Regions from separate parts of the Sporosarcina sp. P20a genome, predicted to be linked through region 2. Evidence: riboswitches for the same ligand, from Rfam matches in the RefSeq annotation. Region 2 holds a riboswitch; each other region holds the start of a gene.
The links. A riboswitch is a leader RNA that binds a small molecule or an ion and turns the genes downstream of it on or off. The one in region 2 is predicted to bind S-adenosylmethionine.
Positions count from the first base shown of each region.

Region 1 (5,263 bases), on a different contig from region 2:
GTGAACGTTCGTGTTTGGGCGGTTAATTATAAAAAAACAACTTGAATTGAACTAAGTGGTAGGAAATAGCCTAAGTCGTCTGAAGGGGAAAAGTGCAGGTAAGAGTGTTATAGTGAGCTTATACTAATCAGTAAGAGGAGTGTTGGAAATTGAGAAAATTAGAATCTCTAGAGCAATTTGAGCAAATTAAACAACAAGAAAGAGTGATTTTCTTATTCACTGCAGACTGGTGTCCTGATTGCAGAGTGATTGAACCATTCTTACCGACACTAGAAAAAGAATTTGCAGAGTATGAATTTGTTTCGATTGATCGAGATGAATTTATAGACCTTTGTAGTCAGTTGGATATATTCGGTATTCCTAGCTTCGTGGCATTCAGCGAAGGAACAGAAACAGGCCGTTTCGTTAGTAAAAACCATAAAACTAAAGAAGAGATCGAAGGGTTTATTAATAGTTTAACGTAACGCATTGATTCTCCATGAGGGAATATTGGAGCAATTTAACAAAAGAACTGAAGACAACTGTAAAAGTTGTTTTCAGTTCTCTTTTTTATAAAAAGATATTCTAGCATAAGCTTTTATGTCTTATGTTATGTGAAATCTTTCAGTTGCTCTATAAGGATTTTTGCGCCTTGTGGACTGATGTATAGACCGTTTGACAATTGTTTGTTTTCATCCATCACATCACCGGTGATAAAACATGCTCTGTTAACCTGATATTTTCTCAAAATGATTCTATCATCTTCTACGAAAATTTCAATCGGATCACCCTTATCGATCGACAAAGAATTTCGAAGTTCTTTTGGAATGACAATCCTACCGAGATGATCAACTTTTCGAACAATACCTAAAGACTTCATAAGCTCCTCCTTGAAGAAAAGTAATTGGTATTTTCTATTATACACCAAAAAGTACTATCTACAATTTACAAAACTTGAATGCGCAGAACAATTTGATAATTCTGCTATACAATTAAATTATTAATGCTATAATAGTCAGTAATTAAATATTTCTTATCAAGAGAAGCTGAGGGATTTGGCCCGATGAAGCTTCAGCAACCTCTGTGCATACAGGAAGGTGCTACCTCCAACAAGATTGTTGTCTTGAGAGATAAGAACGATGAACGGTCAACCCTCATTTTCTTATCTAAGAGAATTGAGGGATTTTTTGTATAGAAATAGTAATAAAAGAACGTCAAGGGGGAAATAGCATGCCGATTAACATACCAAAACATCTACCAGCAGGAGAATTACTGAAAGAAGAAAAAATCTTTATTATGGATGAAGAACGTGCGGTCACACAGGATATCCGTCCAATTAACATATTGATTTTGAATTTAATGCCTGAAAAAGAGAAGACCGAGTTACAATTGCTTCGATTGCTTGGCAATACACCATTACAAGTAAATGTCACATTCCTTAATACTGCTACCTATGTTTCGAAAAACGTCAGTCAGACCCATCTAGAAACCTTCTATACTACTTTTGAACATGTTAAAAATCGTCGTTTTGACGGTATGATTATTACAGGAGCCCCAATTGAGCTTCTACAATTTGAAGATGTAGTCTATTGGCAAGAGTTAGAAGAAATCATGGAATGGACAAAAACGAATGTTACATCAGTTCTGCATATTTGCTGGGGTGCCCAAGCAGCGCTTTATCATCATTACGGAATTGATAAGTTCGAGTTGGCAAAGAAGTGTTTTGGAGTATTTTCACATGACATTACCGATCCGACAGTGAATTTGGCACGCGGATTCAATGATGTATTTGTAGCGCCACACTCACGTCATACGGGTGTTTCATTAGAAGAGATAAAGAATCATCCCGATTTGACTCTTCTCTCATCTTCTGAAGAGGCAGGTGCATTCATCGTGATTTCAAATGATGCAAAGCATATTATGGTAACTGGACATTTAGAGTACGATGCACACACGTTGGGAGATGAATATTCTCGGGATGTAGAAAAAGGTGCCGATATTGATATTCCTGTAAATTATTATCCAAATGATGATCCATCAAAAGAACCTATGAATACTTGGCGTTCCCACACGCATTTATTATTCTCTAATTGGCTCAATTACTATGTCTACCAGAAAACTCCTTATAACTGGAGTTAAAAGAATTGCTGTATAAATTGCTATAATTTGCACATACTCCGAATACTGGAGGTGTATGCAGTGAACATAGATGAATTTTGGGAATTGGCTTTTTGGGAAATGACTTTACGAACGGTAATTTCATTTATTGTGCTTCTGATTTTGGCGCGTTTCATGGGGAAGAAACAAGTGTCTCAGCTGACTTTCTTTCATTATGTGACAGGCATAACAATTGGTTCTATTGCAGCAAACTTGGCGGGAGAGTCCGAAACACCTTTCTTAAATGGCTTATATGGAATGGTTTTATGGGCAGTGTTAACGATTCTTGCTAACTTTTTATCATTCAAATCCATCAAGCTTCGCGTATTACTCGATGATAAACCGATGATTGTCATTCAGAATGGTAAAATCCTAGAAGGTTCCATGCGTAAATTACGGTTGAGTTTCAATGATCTAAATATGATGCTGCGAGAGCAGTCCGTATTCTCGATGAAAGATGTCAATTATGCGATATTCGAAACGAATGGTAATTTGAGTGTCATGCTGAATGCGGGCGAGGAATCGGCGACTAAGAAAGATGTTAAAGCTCCATCACCACCGCCTAAATATATTCCCACTGAAATTATTACTAACGGAAAAGTGGAAGAGAAAAATATGCGAGAACTTCAATTGACTGATACTTGGCTAACAGAACAATTAAAAAAGCAGGGGATTTCTAAGCCTGAGCATGTTCTCTATGCAGAAATTCAGACAGATGGTAGTTTATATATTAATACATTAAAATCCACTTAACGTGAAGAGCTCTGAAACAATCAGAGCTCTTCACGTTTTTTTATAATATTTCCCAATTTCTTTGTTTGGCCACAGCAGTAAGTTTTTCATCTGGACGAACTGCTACAGGGGAGCCAACTTTCTCTAAGACTGGAAGGTCGGAAATGCTGTCTCCATAGGCAAAGCTATTGTCCCAGTCGATAGTTTCTCCATGTAGTGCTTGGTAAATTTGTTCATTTTTACGTGTACCTTGAATATGTAGTAAGGGCTGATCCAACGTGAGTTGTTCGCCATTAGAAGGGATGTCAGTGCCAATAATTTGATCAAATGTCAGGTGACTTGTGACTGCTTTTAAGAAAGGAGTGTAGGCTCCAGAAACGAGCAAGACATGGTATCCGTCACTACGATGCTTTGCCAGTCGATTAATGACTTGTTCATTGAAGTCCGGCATCATTACGGTATGCATGCTTTTAAAAAACTCGTGAAGTTCCGTCATCGTCAATGAATCTAAGGCTTTAAGATAAATGTGCATCGAGCGCTCTTTCATAACAGATTCAGGCAGTATCTTTAATTTATAGCGAATGTAAAGTGGTAATATCGAACGATAGAACTTTCTATAATGCTGCTTGTACGTAGGATGATTCTTTAATTGTTCCATGAGTAATTTAAAGGTTTCTTTAGTGTACAACGTACCATCAAAATCAAAGATCGCAACTTTCATATAGACACTCCTCTATTGTATTCTTCTACATAGTATACAAATATAACGAGTGTAAAAGCAAAAAGCAGATGGAGAAAAACTCCATCTGCTTGAATCGTTAATTTATTGAAGGTTATTTGGCATACCCGGTTGACCTTGAAAAGATGCAAAAGAATTAAGCAACATATTCATATCCTGATCATTTAATTGTGGAACTTGATAATACTGATGCTTGTTTTGGTAAATGGACAATTCGTATGCCATTTCTATACAGTTGGGTACAGAATCTGCAAGTACACGGCGGACGACTGGATTACATACTTCTAATGAAGCAGCCGTTTTGCCTGTAGCGCCTTCTTTTGTAGCGCCTAGCAAAAAGCCGGAAATGATTTCATCATTGATTTCACCTGTAGATTGAATAGGTTTAGACGGTGCTTTTTCTTTCATCCCGTAAATGAAATCGCTGCCTGCTTTCATTTGATAGCGCTGTGTAGGATGTGAAGGGTCTTTTCCAGTCTTAAAACTTTCGACAAGGATATTGTACTCATCCAGCGTGAATCGGTATTGTCGATCAAGAATATCGAGAAGTTCTGGATCTTGGACATGTGGACGTAAAATCATCGCTTGGTTCAATGCTCCGAGAGTAGCGCTTAAAACCTCTTTGACATCAAATAACTCATGTCCACCGTGATTCATCGATGGGGGAACCGCTCCGCCTTGCATGTTTTGAGATGTTTCGAATTGATTTGTCAAATATATTTCCTCCTTTAATATTCATGTGCATCGAGAGTATTATGTGGAGTCATCGAAATTTCATACATATGAAATGACATTCACCACTCATGCATAGTTCGTAACGCACTAACATATCATAAGGATAGAACTCAAGAAGGGTAGTGGAGATACATGCAGATTCATGTAGTTTCGCAAGGTGAGAGTTTATATACAATTGGTAACATATACGGTGTGCCATACGAGCAAATAGCGGAAGTTAATGAATTAGAAAGTGATATACGATTAGCTGTAGGACAAGCGCTTGTCATTCCAATAATAGGTTCTTATTACTGGGTGCGACCTGGAGATAGCCTATATACAATTGCACAAAAATACGGTTTAACAGTCGCACGCTTGGCGGAAATTAATGCAATTGACCCTACTAGAAGGTTAATGATTGGTCAGCGTTTGTATATACCACAAGAAGAGAAAACATTGATTGATTCATTATTATATGTAGAACCGCGTAATCCTGTCAGTCAAGATATGCTGGCAGAAGTTCGTGACCGTGTGGATGGTCTAACGTATCTTGCGATGTTCAGTTATGAAGTACAACGTGATGGATCGCTCAAAGCACCAGCACTCGCTGATATTCCGACTATCGCAAAAAACGCAGGTGTTGTAAATATGCTAGTTGTGACTAATCTAGAAGACTATTCATTCAGTGCAGATTTAGCGCATGTGATTTTTACCAATCAAGCAGCACAGAACCAGATGATTCAAAGTGCCATTGAAATAGCAAAAGAAATCGGCTATGGGGATATTCACTTCGATTTTGAGTTATTATTCCCTGAAGATCGGGAATTATATAATCAATTATTACGAAATGCGCGCGATCAAATCCATAAAGCTGGCTTGACGATTTCCACAGCACTTGCACCAAAAGCAGGGGAAGTAACTACTGGTATTTATGGTGCCCAT
Region 1 is NZ_PDYT01000005.1:43,192-48,454, reverse strand. It holds gene CSV72_RS07265 (thioredoxin family protein) at 150-464, shown strand; gene CSV72_RS07260 (AbrB/MazE/SpoVT family DNA-binding domain-containing protein) at 590-859, opposite strand; SAM riboswitch class I at 1,010-1,116, shown strand; gene metA (homoserine O-acetyltransferase MetA) at 1,210-2,118, shown strand; gene CSV72_RS07250 (YetF domain-containing protein) at 2,185-2,889, shown strand; gene CSV72_RS07245 (HAD family hydrolase) at 2,930-3,589, opposite strand; gene CSV72_RS07240 (spore coat protein) at 3,692-4,327, opposite strand; gene CSV72_RS07235 (LysM peptidoglycan-binding domain-containing protein) at 4,475-5,263, shown strand, end outside.
Region 1: linked by a shared signal. The riboswitch ahead of metA (homoserine O-acetyltransferase MetA) and the one ahead of CSV72_RS12655 (methionine ABC transporter ATP-binding protein) in region 2 are both predicted to bind S-adenosylmethionine.

Region 2 (5,263 bases):
AGAAGTGATCTAGAATCTTGTCTTTATGCGGGAACTATGGCAAACTAAAGGTAGATAAACTATTATATTTTTGGAGGTAACGACATGAGCACACCAAAAGATTTACGTTATTCAGAAGAGCACGAATGGGTAAAAGAAGAAGACGGTAAATACCGTATTGGTATCACACATTTCGCACAGTCTGAACTAGGGGATATCGTATTCGTTGAGCTTCCACAAGTTGGAGATCAATTGAAATCAGACGAGCCTTTCGGAAGTGTTGAATCAGTGAAAACTGTTTCTGAGTTGTATGCTCCACTAACTGGTAAAGTTGTAGAAGTGAACGAAAACCTTGAAGACAGCCCGGAATTGGTTAACGAATCTCCATACGAAGGTGCATGGATGGTAGTAGTCGAAATCGATAACAAAGCTGAATTAGATGAATTAATGACGGCTGAGCAGTACGAAGAAATGACAGCTGAATAATATTCTAAAAGAAAAGCGCTGGAACGTCCCAGTGCTTTTTTTACACGCTAGGAGGAAACAGGATGGACCCGAAAGTTCTCATTGTAGAAGGCGGTTCGGATCGTAAGCGGCTAGTGCCGATCCTTGCTGAGCCTGTAGAGATTCTTTGTACGAATGGCACCATCAGCGCGTACCATATTGAGGAACTGCTTGAACCGTATGAGCAGCAGGACCTGTTTGTTTTTATGGATGCGGACGCGTCAGGTGAGTCCATTCGTAAGCTGTTCAAACAACTGTATCCAGAAGCGAGACATTTATATACCGATCGTCTCTACCGCGAAGTAGAAACGACTCCCATTAAACTATTGGCTAGCATTTTAGCTGCCGCCAATTTTAAAGTACATTCCAAATACTTGGCAGGTGGACCACATGAATAATTGGACAATTGAAGACTGGCAACGCGCACAGGCGGCAGAGCAAGTAGCCGCTTTTTATTTATATACACCGATGTGTGGAACGTGTGCAGTCGCTTCAAAAATGCTCACGGTGATCGAGGCGATGCGCCCGAAACTACCGATTGGAAAGGCGGACTTAAATTACGTCCAAGACATCGCAATAGAATATGAGGTGGAAAGCGTTCCTTGTTTACTCATTCAACGCAAAGGACAGCCATTAGAAAAAATTTACGCCTTTCAATCCGTCCCGTATCTACTAGAGAAGCTCAGTTGACAAAAGAAATCAAAGTATGGTATAAGTAGTTAATCAATTGAATACGTAACTCTTATAAAGAGCGGTGGAGGGAAGTGCCCTATGAAGCCCGGCAACCGTCACATATGTGAAATGGTGCCAATTCACTCAAAGCCTAATGCTTTGATAGATGAGAGAAATGGTAACGTACATAACTATATACGTTCGGCCTTTCTGCTTGTCTGCAGGAAGGCTTTTTTTATTAACAAAAGCGGAAAGTACCATGTAGACTCGACAGGCGTTGGAGGACTTACCACTAAGGCGCAGTTTGCCTTTTTGGAAAGTCTGAAACGACCCGAGAGCCTGGCGCTTGCAGCTAGATGAAACAAAAGCGGAAGATGCCGTTTAGCTCCGACAGGCGTTGGAGAGCTTACAAGCAAGGCGCTTTTTGCCTTGAATGTAAGATCGAAACGACCCGAGGAGCTGGCATCTGAAGCTAGATGAAACAAAAGCGGAAAGCGTCGTGTAGCTTTCCGAAAACACAACAAAAAGACTTAATCAAGGTGGTGCGGAAAATGATTCAACTAACAAACGTTCATAAAAGATTCCAATTGAACCGTTCAGAAATTGTCGCGGTAGATGACGTGACATTAGCCATCGAAGAGGGAGAAATTTTCGGCGTCATCGGTTACAGTGGAGCAGGAAAAAGTACATTAATTCGACTATTGAATGGTCTTGAAACACCTACGTCCGGCAGTATTATGATTCACGGACAAGAAATGACGACATTAAAAGGTTCTGGCCTTCGAGATGCACGTCAGAAGATCAGTATGATCTTCCAGCACTTTAACTTACTGTGGTCAAGAACGGTAGAAGAAAATATTATGTTTCCTCTTGAAATTGCTGGCGTGAAGAAATCGGCACGAAAGCAAAAAGTGAAGGAATTGATTGATCTCGTTGGACTGACGGGCCGTGAACAGGCGTATCCATCGCAATTATCAGGTGGTCAGAAGCAACGTGTCGGCATTGCACGAGCGCTTGCGAATGATCCGGAAGTATTGCTTTGTGATGAAGCAACGTCCGCACTAGATCCTGAAACGACGAATGCAATACTAGATTTATTGACGGAAATTAATGAACGTCTTGGATTAACGATCGTTTTGATTACGCATGAAATGCACGTCATCCGCAAAATCTGTCATCGCGTAGCGGTCATGGAGGCGGGTAAAGTGGTAGAGGCGGGTAATGTACTGGATGTTTTCCAATCCCCACAAGCGGATATTACGAAGCGTTTCATCTCGCAGGTAACAGATACCGGCGATACGGACGCAGCGATGGCGCATTTACAGGAAGAGTCACCGCACGGCAAGTTGATCAAGCTAGCTTTCATTGGCGAACGTACAGAGCAGCCGGTACTTGCTGAATTGATTCGTAAATTCCCAATCGACGTCAACATCGTGCAAGGAAATATTTCGACGACACGTGACGGCGCATACGGTACACTCGTCTTGCAACTAGTAGGGGACGTGGTAATTATTGAGGAAGCTATTGCTTTCCTTGATGCCAATGAAGTGAAGACGGAGGTGCTGGTCCATGATTGAGCAATGGTTCCCGAACGTTAACTGGGATAAAATGTGGCAAGCAACGGGCGAGACGCTTTATATGTCTGCTTACTCAACAGTCTTCACGTTTGTTTTTGGTATTGGACTCGGTCTGTTATTGTTTTTAACAACTCCTGGTCAGTTATGGGCGAATAAAATCACGAATGTCTTTACGGGAGCATTCGTAAATATATTCCGATCGATTCCGTTTATCATTTTGATCATTTTATTGTTGCCTCTGACTAATTTATTAATAGGAAGTATGCGTGGACCGAATGCCGCATTGCCTGCGTTAATTATTGGTGCAGCTCCGTTTTACGGACGCATGGTATTAATTGCATTGCAGGAAATCGATAAAGGGGTTATCGAAGCAGCACGTTCCATGGGTGCCAAAACGTCTACGATCATTTTCAAAGTATTGTTGCCAGAATCAATGCCTGCACTCGTGTCAGGGATTACGGTGACGTCGATTGCGCTTGTTGGCTACACAGCGATGGCAGGGGTAATCGGTGCTGGAGGACTCGGTACGCTCGCGTATCTCGAAGGGTTCCAGCGTAACCGTGGAGATGTCACGATGATGGCGACGATTTTAGTGTTAGTTATCGTGTTTATCATTCAGTTTATTGGTGATTTCATTGTGAAACGTTTGGACAAGCGATAATAGGATTTTCAGGGAAACCTGTTAACCATAAAACATTCCATAATGGAGAGGGAGAAATGTGGACATGAAGAAGTTTTTATTCGGTCTATTCGCAGCTGTATTAGTGCTTGCACTGGCAGCTTGCGGAACAAAAGACGAGGGTAGTAAAGATAATGGAGCACCAGATGTAGATGATGCAGAAAAAGGCGAGAAAACGTCGCTAATAGTCGGTGCGTCTAACACACCGCACGCAGTAATCTTGGAAGAAGCTAAGCCACTATTAGCTGCAAAAGGCTATGATTTAACAATTGAAAGTTATACAGACTATGTATTGCCAAATAAAGATCTAGAAGAAGGTAGAATTGACGCGAACTATTTCCAACACATTCCGTATCTAGAGAGCCAAATGGCTGATTTCGGCTATGACTTCGTTAATGCAGGCGCAATCCACATCGAGCCAATTGGTGTGTACTCTAAGAAATATGATTCACTAGAAGAACTTCCTGACGGTGCGACGATCTTAATCAGTAACTCTGTTGCTGACCACGGCCGCGTACTAGCAATGCTTGAAGAAAAAGGATTGATCAAGCTAGCTGACGACGTAGAAAAAGTGAAAGCTGAAGTAGGCGACATCGTAGAAAATCCAAAGAACTTGGAGTTTGATGCGAACTATGAAGCAGCATTAATGCCTCAGCTATATAATAATGATGAAGGCGATGCACTGTTGATCAACTCCAACTACGCTATCGATGCAGGCTTGAATCCAATGGAAGATTCGATCGTATTGGAAGATAAAGAGTCGCCGTATGTTAACGTAATTGCTGTGAAGAGCGGTAACGAAGACAGCGATGCTATCAAAGCATTGGTAGAAGTATTAACTTCAGAGCAAATTCAAGATTTCATTTTGAATGAATGGTCTGGATCAGTTGTTCCAGTAAAATAATAATGTAACGGCCGGTAGCTATTGCAGCTGCCGGCTTTTTTTATTTGTATGAGTGGTGGGTGTTTTGGATTAGTTGCACAAAGTTTAGGGCTAACTACTCTATGAAGTGCGTGAAGCGCTCAATGTGTTGGGTTATTCGCTCTATGTAGAACGTAAACCGCTCAATGGCAATGTTTATCCGCTCTATCAGGTGCGTGATTCGATCAATGTGCCAGGCTATCCGCTCAATCTAGCGCGTGAACAGCTCAATACTGCAAACAATTTGCCCTACCCAACATTGAAACCACTCCACCTCAAATCCATCAAGAAAAATATCAACAAAATCCAAACAAAATCTTCTTTATTCTTTCGACATGTGATAAAGTTAATTTTGTTGAGTAATACATATGTGTATTTGAGGAGGACGAATTGTGAAGTTTAAATTAGGGCTCATTTGGCGTATTTTGATCGCCATTGGGCTAGCGATCGGGCTTGGCTTGTTATTGCCAATGATCCATGAAGGGTTTGCGCATTGGTTCGTTCGTTTAGCAGCTACCTTTAATATGTTATTCGGTGGATTCTTGAACTTTGTCGTTCCGCTGATTATCATCGCGTTTATCGCACCAAGTATTGCAAAACTTGGGGCAGGTTCAGGGAAATTGCTTGGAATGTCTGCTGCTTTTGCGTATGGATCAACAGTCATCGCGGGATTGCTTGCGTATTTTGCAGCAACAAATATTTTACCGAACTTCATTAATCCAACGACGAAGACGGACATTGCTGAAGGCGCACGTAAGGCGGGAGTAGCGTTCTTCAAAATGGAAATGGATCCGATTATGGGAATCATGACCGCGTTGCTAATGGCATTTCTACTTGGAATAGGGATGGCAGCGATTAAAGGGAAGACGATGATGTCGTTCTTCGATGAATTTAATTTAATTATCGATAAGGTTATTTCTGTCGTGATCA
Region 2 is NZ_PDYT01000018.1:654-5,916, forward strand. It holds gene CSV72_RS12635 (arsenate reductase family protein) at 1-8, shown strand, start outside; gene gcvH (glycine cleavage system protein GcvH) at 85-465, shown strand; gene CSV72_RS12645 (toprim domain-containing protein) at 528-881, shown strand; gene CSV72_RS12650 (thioredoxin family protein) at 874-1,173, shown strand; SAM riboswitch class I at 1,223-1,328, shown strand; gene CSV72_RS12655 (methionine ABC transporter ATP-binding protein) at 1,707-2,732, shown strand; gene CSV72_RS12660 (methionine ABC transporter permease) at 2,725-3,393, shown strand; gene CSV72_RS12665 (MetQ/NlpA family ABC transporter substrate-binding protein) at 3,458-4,315, shown strand; gene CSV72_RS12670 (dicarboxylate/amino acid:cation symporter) at 4,726-5,263, shown strand, end outside.

Region 3 (5,263 bases), on a different contig from region 2:
TAAGCAGCACGTGTATTTTCTGTTAGTGATTTATCATCATAATCAGGAATGCGCGTTTCTTCATCCAGTACTACGTTTTCTAAAACAGCACCGAAACGGATTGCTCCGAAGATTTCAGGTTCTTTTTCGGCAGAAAGGTTGATACATTTTGCGTAACATCCACCTTCAATGTTAAATACGCCATTATCAGACCATCCATGCTCATCGTCTCCAATAAGTTTACGGTTAGCATCTGCTGAAAGTGTAGTTTTACCTGTTCCAGAAAGTCCGAAGAATAGAGCGACATCGCCTTCTTCTCCAACGTTTGCTGAACAGTGCATAGATAGAATATCTTGCTCAGGAAGCAAGAAGTTCATAACGGAGAAAATAGACTTTTTCATTTCTCCAGCATACTCTGTTCCACCGATCAAGACAATTCGCTTTTCAAGCGAAACAATGATGAACGTTTCAGAGTTTGTGCCATCCACTTTTGGATCCGCTTTGAATGAAGGGGCAGCCAAAATTGTGAATTGCGATTCATGTACTTTTAATTCTTCTTCGGTAGGACGGATGAATAGTTGGTGAACAAACAGATTTTGCCAAGCTAATTCATTAATTACTTGGATAGACAATTGTGAGTCTTTATCTGCTCCTGCAAACCCTTTAAATACAAAGAGTTCATCTTTTTCCTTCAAATGATCGATGACTTTCGTGTATAATGAATCAAAGATCTTTTCTGAAATCGGACTGTTCGTACTACCCCAATCTACTTTATCCTTAGACACTGCATCTTCAACGATGAATTTGTCCTTAGGTGAGCGTCCTGTATATTTACCTGTACGTGCAGTGATTGCACCATCAGCAGAAAGTTTAGCTTCGTCTCTTGCTACTGCTTTTTCTGTTAATTCCGCCACAGACGCTTGGATCGTCACGTTGCTTCCACTAAGAAGACTTTTTAAACTATCATCAATTTTTGCAGATATCATGTTTACATACCGTCCTTTGCGTAGTCGATTTATTTTTATTTTGATGAGAATATCCTAATTCGTAAATAGTATAACACATTAAGAATATTAATCTATACTAATGGAAAACTCAAGTGATTTAGGATAAATAATTTGACAAAATCCAAACTTTTTAATACGATGTGACATGAACGGATACTCTTATCCCGAGTTGGTGGAGGGTACAGGCCCTGTGAAACCCGGCAACCTGCAATAGACGGAAGTCTAACGCGAAGGTGCCAAACCTGAAGCAAGGTTTAATTCCTTGGACGATAAGAGTGAAAGGTGCTGCGCGTGAAATTTTGCCTTTTACTCATGGATTGAATATGAGTAGAGGGCTTTTTATATTGTCTAGCCCTGAATCCTTATGGTATATGCTTGACGTCTAGGCGTGGAACTTTACCAGGGACTTATGAGAGTACCGTATCATGATGCTTAATATAGGGGGAAACAAAATGACAAACCGTCGACTGTTTACATCAGAATCAGTTACAGAAGGCCATCCTGACAAGATGTGCGACCAAATTTCAGACGCAATTTTAGATGCGATCCTAACGGAAGATCCAAATGCGCGTGTGGCATGTGAAACGAGTATCACGACTGGACTCGTATTAGTAATGGGAGAAATCACTACGACAACGTATGTGGATATTCCAAAAGTTGTTCGCGATACGGTTAAGGAAATTGGCTATGTTCGTGCAAAATACGGCTTTGATTACGAAACATCCGCTGTACTTACTTCCATTGATGAGCAATCACCTGAAATCGCTGCAAGTGTTAACGTGGCGCTCGAAGCACGCGAAGGTTCTATGTCTGATGAAGAATTAGATGCAATCGGTGCAGGAGACCAAGGTCTAATGTTTGGATATGCATGTAATGAAACGCCGGAATTAATGCCTTTACCAATCAGCTTATCTCATAAATTGGCACATCGCCTGGCTCAAGCTCGTAAAGAAGAACTGATTTCTTATTTACGTCCGGACGGTAAAACGCAAGTAACGGTAGAATACGATCAAGATAATAATCCTGTGCGAATTGACACAATCGTTATTTCCACACAACATCATCCTGAAGCAACACTCGAGCAAATTGAGAAGGATATAAAGAAAGTTGTCATTGATGAAGTAGTTCCCAAAAACTTATTGGACGAGGATACTAAATACTTTATTAATCCTACTGGCAGCTTTGTTGTGGGTGGACCTCAAGGAGACTCCGGTCTGACTGGACGTAAAATCATCGTCGATACGTACGGTGGATATGCCCGTCATGGTGGCGGTGCATTCTCAGGTAAAGACGCTACAAAAGTAGACCGATCCGCTTCTTATGCAGCTCGTTATGTTGCAAAGAACATTGTCGCAGCAGGATTAGCTGAGCACTGTGAAGTTCAGTTGGCTTATGCTATTGGAGTAGCAAGCCCGGTTTCTATCTCGATCAACACATTCGATACGGGTAAACTATCCGAAACGCAATTAGTGGAGTTCGTACGTGAATTATTTGACCTTCGTCCGGCAGGAATTATTAAAATGCTTGACCTACGTCGTCCAATCTACAAACAAACAGCTGCATACGGTCACTTCGGCCGCACTGATATCGAATTGCCATGGGAGCAGACGGATAAAGTGGAAGCGTTGAAAGAACTTGCTAGTAAAGTACGTGTGAAACAATAAAGTCATGAAGTGCAGAAAGGGGATTACTACCTCTTTCTGCACTTTTTATTTGGTTGCAGGCGAAAAATGAAAACGAATTACTTCATAGTCTACCTCTGTATAAGCTACTTGCAATCCTTTATCCTTAATATCTTGTTTCAACACATTCTTTTGCTTCACTTCCATATCAAACGAACAGCAAAATGGATAATCCTCTACCTTAATAGTGTGTTGATCTGCAAAGTATATCCCAATTCGTCCTATCGGTAATGAATGGAAAATACCCGGGGAAGGAATGCCGTTACGAAAAAATGCATGTTCATTCGCTTTATCCACCCCAGAATCATTCACACAACAATATAAAGAAAAATTATCCCCAAGCTGAAGCAAAGCGAAATGTTTTTCAAATAATTCTTTAGTATAACCCTCGACTTCTCTAGATAATCGTTCCCGACGATTTTGTTCGCCCTCGATAAAAAGGTTTGCTGCTTTCTCATTGCTGCTTTGCATAAACTGTTCATAATGAAAACTGCAAAGCATAGCTGCGTAATGATCTATCTTTTCAACCTCATCGATTCCTTGACGATAAAGGACGGTTTTAGGGAGAAGAGGGAAGTCGGTGAATTGAAAAGGTGCAGACGTCGTATCATTCCAAAAAGGTTGTTCGTCAAAAGAAGACCAGCCGATGTCGTGGTTCCTAATGGCGGTTAGTACAGAAGGGCGCCATTGATCATCAGGAAACATATCCTTTTTCCAATGTTTCATTAATTCTTCAGCTAGGTGTCCATGATGATGTTGTTGTACGAAGATAAATGACTTCTCGTGTTCACGTACAATCATCTCAGTTCATCCTTTCTTGTCGGGTGGAAAGCCGTCATTTTGTATAATTGTTTCTTTGATCTTTTCTTCTATTCGCTCGATTTTCTCCACTTCTTCTTGATACATTTCATCTGCTTCTGTTGTCCCTGGAATGAGAGGTTCTTCATTGAAGTCGACACGTTTGCCGTATCGAAGAAGTTCATAAATAATCATACCGTTATTTGGTTTGCCATTGACCGTTTTCATTGGAATGGAGTCGTATAGCACAAAATAGAATGCGTAGAAAATAAAGCGATTCCAGAATGTCTTGGAATCTTCAAAGAATCCATTTGCGATTAAAGCATTCATCGTGAGAGCCACTACTACGTTAATTAATATAGGACCGGCATAAATACATATATATGCAAAATTGCTCTTTCTTTTAACTGAATCGAAGGAGAACCAGCTGTTGACATGATAATACTTACGTATATCTAAAACACCTAATTTTAAAAGTCTGGGTCCAGATCCAATCGTGAGTCTGGCATTTTTCACGCCAAAGAGCCCACTAATTAGGAAATAACCAGATTCTCTTAGAAACGTAACAACAGGTAAAATGATAAAACTAGAAATAACTAAGCCAATGAGATCTGATAAACCGAACATAATCACGTCGACTCCTTCTATAAAATCTATTTCATATAATAACTCTAAGGCTGTAATAGTAAAATACCCACTTCCTACAAAATGAATCGTCTAATTATTACCAGTCAAACACACATTGCATTAGACGCTATGTTTAATTTAATTGTGGGTGGGGAAATACAAAGTATTAACGAATATAATCATGAACTTAGGAGGAATAGAACATGGCGAAAATCGCAGTAGAAGTACCATTTGATGATGTGAAACAAGCACTAGAGGAAAAGGGTCACGAAGTAAAGATGTTTGAAAGTGATGAAAATTTAAGTGGATACGATATGGGAGTTGTACGCGCGTTGAGTGATGTCAACATCGACCAATTCGACTTCCCGGTAGTTAGCATTGAAGGGAACTCCGTACAAGACATCGTAGAAGATGTGGATAAGAGATTACATCGCTAATAATTGAATAATGATATCTTAGACTGAAGACGAGCCCAATAGGGTTTGTTCTTCAGTTTTTTTGTAAAGAAAATGATAGGTGTTGAATGTAGGGATCGAGTAAATCATTCTATTAAAAATGATTCCGCGTCATTTGGATGTTGACAAGATGCCAGTAAGACAGTAAACTGTTCAACATTGACTCGTGAGTCAATCAATAAAAAGAAGTGAGTTGAAAATCCTTTATGTCACCCCGAAAGAATGAAAAGGTTCAAGAAATTCGCGATACTCGGCAACATGATTTAAAAGAAGCCGCTATCGTATTATTTGGTACGAAAGGATATGCAGCAACAAAAATTAGTGACATTACAAACAAAGCTGAACAAAGTCATGGCTTGTTTTATCACTATTTCAAATCAAAAGAAGACCTATACGTCACAGTAATTCTTGAGTTACTTACTTTACTCATTGATACAGTGGATCAAGCAGAGGAAAAACATGACAGTCCTTTAAAGCAATTGGAATGGCTTACTGAAGCAACTCACTCCGGCTCATTGCGTGATGGAGTGCACCGCCATATCCTGATTATGCAAGCTTTGTATTCTGATTATTTAACACAAGAAGTAAAAGAAGAAATTGTGGAAAAATATCGATTCATGGTCGAAAGAATTGAACATATTATTATTAAAGGACAAATTGCTGAGGAGTTTATTGAAGGAGATGCAGAAGAATTAGCCGTGTATCATTTATCATT
Region 3 is NZ_PDYT01000005.1:106,601-111,863, reverse strand. It holds gene pckA (phosphoenolpyruvate carboxykinase (ATP)) at 1-965, opposite strand, end outside; SAM riboswitch class I at 1,143-1,262, shown strand; gene metK (methionine adenosyltransferase) at 1,439-2,650, shown strand; gene CSV72_RS07575 (DUF3891 family protein) at 2,696-3,469, opposite strand; gene CSV72_RS07570 (hypothetical protein) at 3,476-4,093, opposite strand; gene CSV72_RS07565 (YkuS family protein) at 4,297-4,530, shown strand; gene CSV72_RS07560 (TetR/AcrR family transcriptional regulator) at 4,755-5,263, shown strand, end outside.
Region 3: linked by a shared signal. The riboswitch ahead of metK (methionine adenosyltransferase) and the one ahead of CSV72_RS12655 (methionine ABC transporter ATP-binding protein) in region 2 are both predicted to bind S-adenosylmethionine.

Region 4 (5,263 bases), on a different contig from region 2:
TCGACAATAGTCAGTTGATGGACCGGCTTCAAAATCCTGACGCTGTGTTACTAGATGTTCGTGAAGTAGCAGAATATGCATTCGCTCATATACCTGGAGCCCTATCTGTTCCTCTAGGCCAGTTGGATGAACGCATGCCGTATTTGAGTAAGGACAGCGAGATCTTTGTAGTATGTCGAACTGGTAATCGTAGTGACATGGCGTGTCGAAAACTAGTCGCAAATGGATTTGAGCGTGTCACGAATGTAATTCCTGGTATGTCGGAGTGGAATAGCGAGACGGAAAATTCAACGGGAGGTATGAATAAATGAGAACGATACAATCAAGTGAAGTAGCAAAACGCGTCATTGCGAAGGAATCATTATTCATTTTGGATGTGCGAAATGAAGGTGCATTTGAAGATTGGAAAATCGAAGGCGAGCAAGTGCGCCATTTGAATGTACCGTACTTTGATTTATTGGATGGCATTGAAGAAATTGAAGATCAATTGCCAAAAGATGAAGAAATCCTAGTTGTTTGTGCAAAAGAAGGTTCGTCCATCATGGTGGCGGAAATCCTGGAAGAAGCAGGCTTCCCAGTAGGTTACCTTTCAGGTGGAATGAAAGCTTGGAGCGAGTATCTTGAGCCAGTGAAAATTGCCGATTTGAAATCGGGTGGCGAGCTCTATCAATTCGTCCGTCTTGGTAAAGGATGTCTTTCCTACATGGTCTTGTCTGGTGGGGAAGCGGCAATCATTGATGCAACACGTATGACGGATGTGTACTTGGATTTTGCTACGCAGCGCGGTATCAAGATCACAAACGTACTTGATACGCACTTGCACGCTGATCATATTTCGGGTGGTCGTCAGATTGCAAAAGCCACGGGTGCAACGTATTGGCTGCCTCCGAAAGATGCAGAAGAGGCAGTATTTGAATATGCAGCGTTAGAAGGTGATACATTCATTCAGATAGGTGAAACCAAAATTGATATTCAAGCACTTTATTCGCCAGGACACACAATTGGTTCGACTTCATTTATCGTCGATGACAGCTATTTGATGACAGGCGATATTCTGTTCATTGATTCGATCGGACGTCCAGATTTAGCTGGTTTAGCGGAAGATTGGGTAGGTGATTTACGTGAGTCTTTGTATAGTCGCTATAAAAAATTATCTGAGGACTTAATAGTCTTACCTGCACACTTCATGATTATAGATGAGTTGAATGAAGATGGTAGCGTGGCGGAGAAGCTTAGCGTATTGTATGAAAAAAATCATGGCTTGAATATTCAGGATGAAAAAGAGTTTAGAGAATTAGTCACGGGTAACTTGCCTCCGCAGCCTAATGCGTATCAAGAAATTCGTCAGATGAATATGGGGAAAATTGAGCCTGATGAAGAAACGCAACGCGAGATGGAGATTGGACCAAATCGCTGTGCAGTTCGGTAAGTATGTAGTTTAATTTATAGTGAAAACAAAACAAAAAATAAAAAACATATTAAAAGGAGAAGATATATATGAGTACAACAACATTTTTAGACGCAAAAGGCCTGGCATGTCCAATGCCGATCGTACGTGCAAAGAAAGCAATGAAGGATTTGCAAGTAGGAGATATTCTTGAAATTCATACGACAGACAAAGGATCAGTATCCGATCTTACTGCATGGGCAGCTTCAGGCAATCATGAAATCAAAGATCAGCAACAAGAGTCCGATGTCTTTAAATTCTGGATCCAAAAAGGGTAAACTACGGATAGAGGGAATTGCTGTCTCCCTCTTTCATCAGGAAGAAGGGAGAACATCATGACCATTCCATTTATTATCACGATCTTCCTCATTGGATTCGTCGGCTCGTTCCTTTCCGGTATGATGGGAATTGGCGGCGCAATTGTTAAATATCCAATGTTGCTATTTATTCCTGCGCTACTGGGTTTTGCTGCATTTACACCACATGAAGTTTCTGGGATTACTGCAGTTGAAGTGTTCTTTGCATCACTTTCAGGAGTTTTAGCGTATAGAAAGAGTAATCTGATCTTGAAACCACTCGTTCTCTACATGGGAATCAGTGTATTAGTCGGTAGTGTGATCGGCGGTGCCGGTTCTAGTATGCTAACAGAAGCTACTGTCAACGTCGTCTATGGTTTTCTAGCTGTTATGGCGGCAATTATGATGTTTATTCCGAAAAAAGGTCTCGACGATCAGCCGGTTGATGAGATTACATTCAATCGCTTCGTTGCTTCTAGTGCAGCCTTTATCGTCGGCTTGGCAGCTGGGATTGTCGGAGCTGGTGGTGCATTCATTTTGGTACCGATTATGCTCGTGATACTAAAAATTCCTACACGCGTTACGATCGCTACATCACTCGCGATTACGTTATTGTCATCAGTGGGCTCAGCATCAGGCAAGCTCTTAACAGGGCAAGTACCCTATGGACCAGCTCTCGTCATGATCGCCGCAAGCATCATCGCAGCTCCGATCGGTGTAAAAGTTAGCCGCAAAGTAAATACTAAAGTATTACAAAGCATTTTAGCCGCGCTAATCATAGCCTCCGCCGTGAAAATATGGTGGGACATATTCTAAATAAGCACAATCGCCAGTACATCGTTCACTGAACATGTCTCTGGCGATTTTTCAAATGGAGTCGCAAGTAAGAAACTTCATTAAACTCACTACGGTGCTTTCTTCACTCTTACTGTCAATTCATCATATTGAAAGTAATGCTAATTTCTAAACATTCTATTAAATCCTTGCAATAGACTAGGAATAGCCGTATACTATTTTTCAACGATGGAAAACGAATAGACACACTCTTATCAAGAGCGGCGGAGGGATTAGGCCCTGTGATGCCCGGCAACCGGCGGAAGCAAAGGTGCTACTTCCTACAAACTTTCGGTAGTTTGGAAGATAAGGGGGAATGAGCGAAAGCAGAGCCCTCTTCTTATTATGGAAGATGGGCTTTTTCTATATAAAAAGAGCGAATCACACGCCTACGTTTTCCTTGTCTAGTCCCAGAGAAAAGATATTCGGGGAGTTTCGGTGTTCCATCAATACATGAAAAAGGGGAATGGTTATGACGAATTTACAGCCAGAAACGATACTATTACACGGAGGGCAAAAACCGGATCCGGAAACAGGCTCACGGGCTTTACCGATTCATCGTACGACTTCTTATGTATTCAGAGACACGGAACACGCACAAAACCTATTTGGCTTAAAAGAAGCAGGTAATATTTATACAAGAATTACGAACCCGACAGTAGCAGTTTTCGAAGAACGTGTCGCACAGCTAGAAGGCGGAACAGCGGCAGTCGCGTTGGCTTCGGGAATGGCGGCCATCGCATTCTCTATTATGAATATTGCTGAAGCGGGCGATGAAATTGTTGCAGCAAGTAATCTTTACGGTGGTACATACAATTTATTCGCCGTAACATTACCGCGCTTCGGCATCAAAGTAAAGTTTGTGGATGCTTCGGATCCTAAGAACTTTGAAGCGGCCATTACAGATAAAACGAAAGCTTTGTTTGCAGAAACAATCGGTAACCCGAGTTTGCAAGTGCTTGACGTGGAAGCTGTTGCGAACATTGCACACGAAAATGGAATCCCATTGCTAGTAGACAACACATTCCCGTCTCCATATGGATCAAACCCCATCGAGTATGGTGCAGACGTAGTGATCCACTCAGCAACGAAATGGATTGGCGGACACGGTACGACTATCGGTGGTGTAGCAGTAGATGCAGGGACATTCGATTGGACACAAGGTAGATTCCCTGGCTTTACAGAGCCGGATGAATCGTATAATGGCTTACGTTACGGAATCGACACGGCAGCAGCGGCTTTCGCAACGAAATTGCGCGTGCAATTGCTAAGAGACTTCGGCCCATGCTTGTCGCCGGACAGTGCGTTCAACTTGTTGCAAGGTTTAGAGACACTTCATTTACGCGTGCCTCGCCACAATGAAAACGCGCAAAAGGTTGCGGCCTTCCTGCAAGAACATCCAGCTGTCGAATGGGTAACCTATACAGGTCTAGAAGATCATCCAACGGCGGAATTGGCCAATAAACATTTGAAAAACGGGTATGGATCAATAATCGTATTCGGTATCAAAGGTGGACGCGATGCAGGAAGACAAGTCATCGACAATGTAGAAATCTGGTCTCATGTAGCGAACGTGGGAGATGCAAAATCATTAATCATTCATCCGGCTTCTACTACTCACCAGCAGTTGTCCGTAGAAGACTTGAAGAATTCAGGCGTTAGCGAGGAGTTAATCCGCTTGTCTGTAGGGTTAGAGTCAGTAGACGATATTATCGCAGATTTGAAACAAGCAATCGAAAAAGCCTCGAACTAATAAAAAAATGAACACTACGCATGTGCGCAGTGTTCATTTTTTATTTTCGTTTTACTTTTTTTCGCTCTTCTTTTAAAGATTTGAATAGCGAGACGACCATCATGATCAGTATGATGGAGAATGGTAAGGCTGCTATGATGATGACGTTTTGAAGTGCATCCAAACCACCAACATATAATAGAATAATCGCGATGGAAGACTGAATGACACCCCAGACAACTTTTAAGTTATTAGGTGGAGTCAATGAACCATATGAAGACTGCATGCCGAGTACAAATGTAGCTGAATCCGCTGATGTAATGAAGAATGATGTAATCAGCAAAATAGCGACAACTGAAATGACGAATGACCAAGGCAATCCACTGAACATCTCAAAAATCGTCAACTCTGTTGCAGTTGAGGCTAGATCGATAATGCCTGCCTTTTGTGTTTCAATAGCTGTCGTACCAAATGCTGAGAACCAAATGGCACTCAATAAAGTCGGTACTACAAGCACACCGATCATGAATTCACGAATTGTTCTACCTTTTGAAACACGGGCAATGAACATGCCGACAAATGGTGACCACGCTATCCACCAAGACCAGTAGAATAGTGTCCAGTCATTCAACCATGAACGATTTTCAGGTGTAAGTGGTGCTGTACGGAAACTCATACGAATGAGGTGCTCTAAATATCCACCGATAGAATCAGTGAACATATTGAAGATCAGCAAAGTTGGACCGAGTGCAATGATAAAGACCAACAGTGTAAGAGCTAATACCATATTTGTATTTGATAAAATACGAATGCCTTTTCCAAGACCGCTCCAAGCGGATATTAGGAATAATACAGTCACGACCCCAATAATAATAAATTGAGACCAGAAACCGATCGGTACACCGAATAAGTAATTCAAACCTGCGTTGATCTGGACTGCTCCAAATCCAAGTG
Region 4 is NZ_PDYT01000003.1:63,757-69,019, reverse strand. It holds gene CSV72_RS05905 (sulfurtransferase TusA family protein) at 1-311, shown strand, start outside; gene CSV72_RS05900 (MBL fold metallo-hydrolase) at 308-1,429, shown strand; gene CSV72_RS05895 (sulfurtransferase TusA family protein) at 1,498-1,725, shown strand; gene CSV72_RS05890 (sulfite exporter TauE/SafE family protein) at 1,783-2,559, shown strand; SAM riboswitch class I at 2,787-2,890, shown strand; gene CSV72_RS05885 (O-acetylhomoserine aminocarboxypropyltransferase/cysteine synthase family protein) at 3,050-4,330, shown strand; gene CSV72_RS05880 (glycine betaine uptake BCCT transporter) at 4,371-5,263, opposite strand, start outside.
Region 4: linked by a shared signal. The riboswitch ahead of CSV72_RS05885 (O-acetylhomoserine aminocarboxypropyltransferase/cysteine synthase family protein) and the one ahead of CSV72_RS12655 (methionine ABC transporter ATP-binding protein) in region 2 are both predicted to bind S-adenosylmethionine.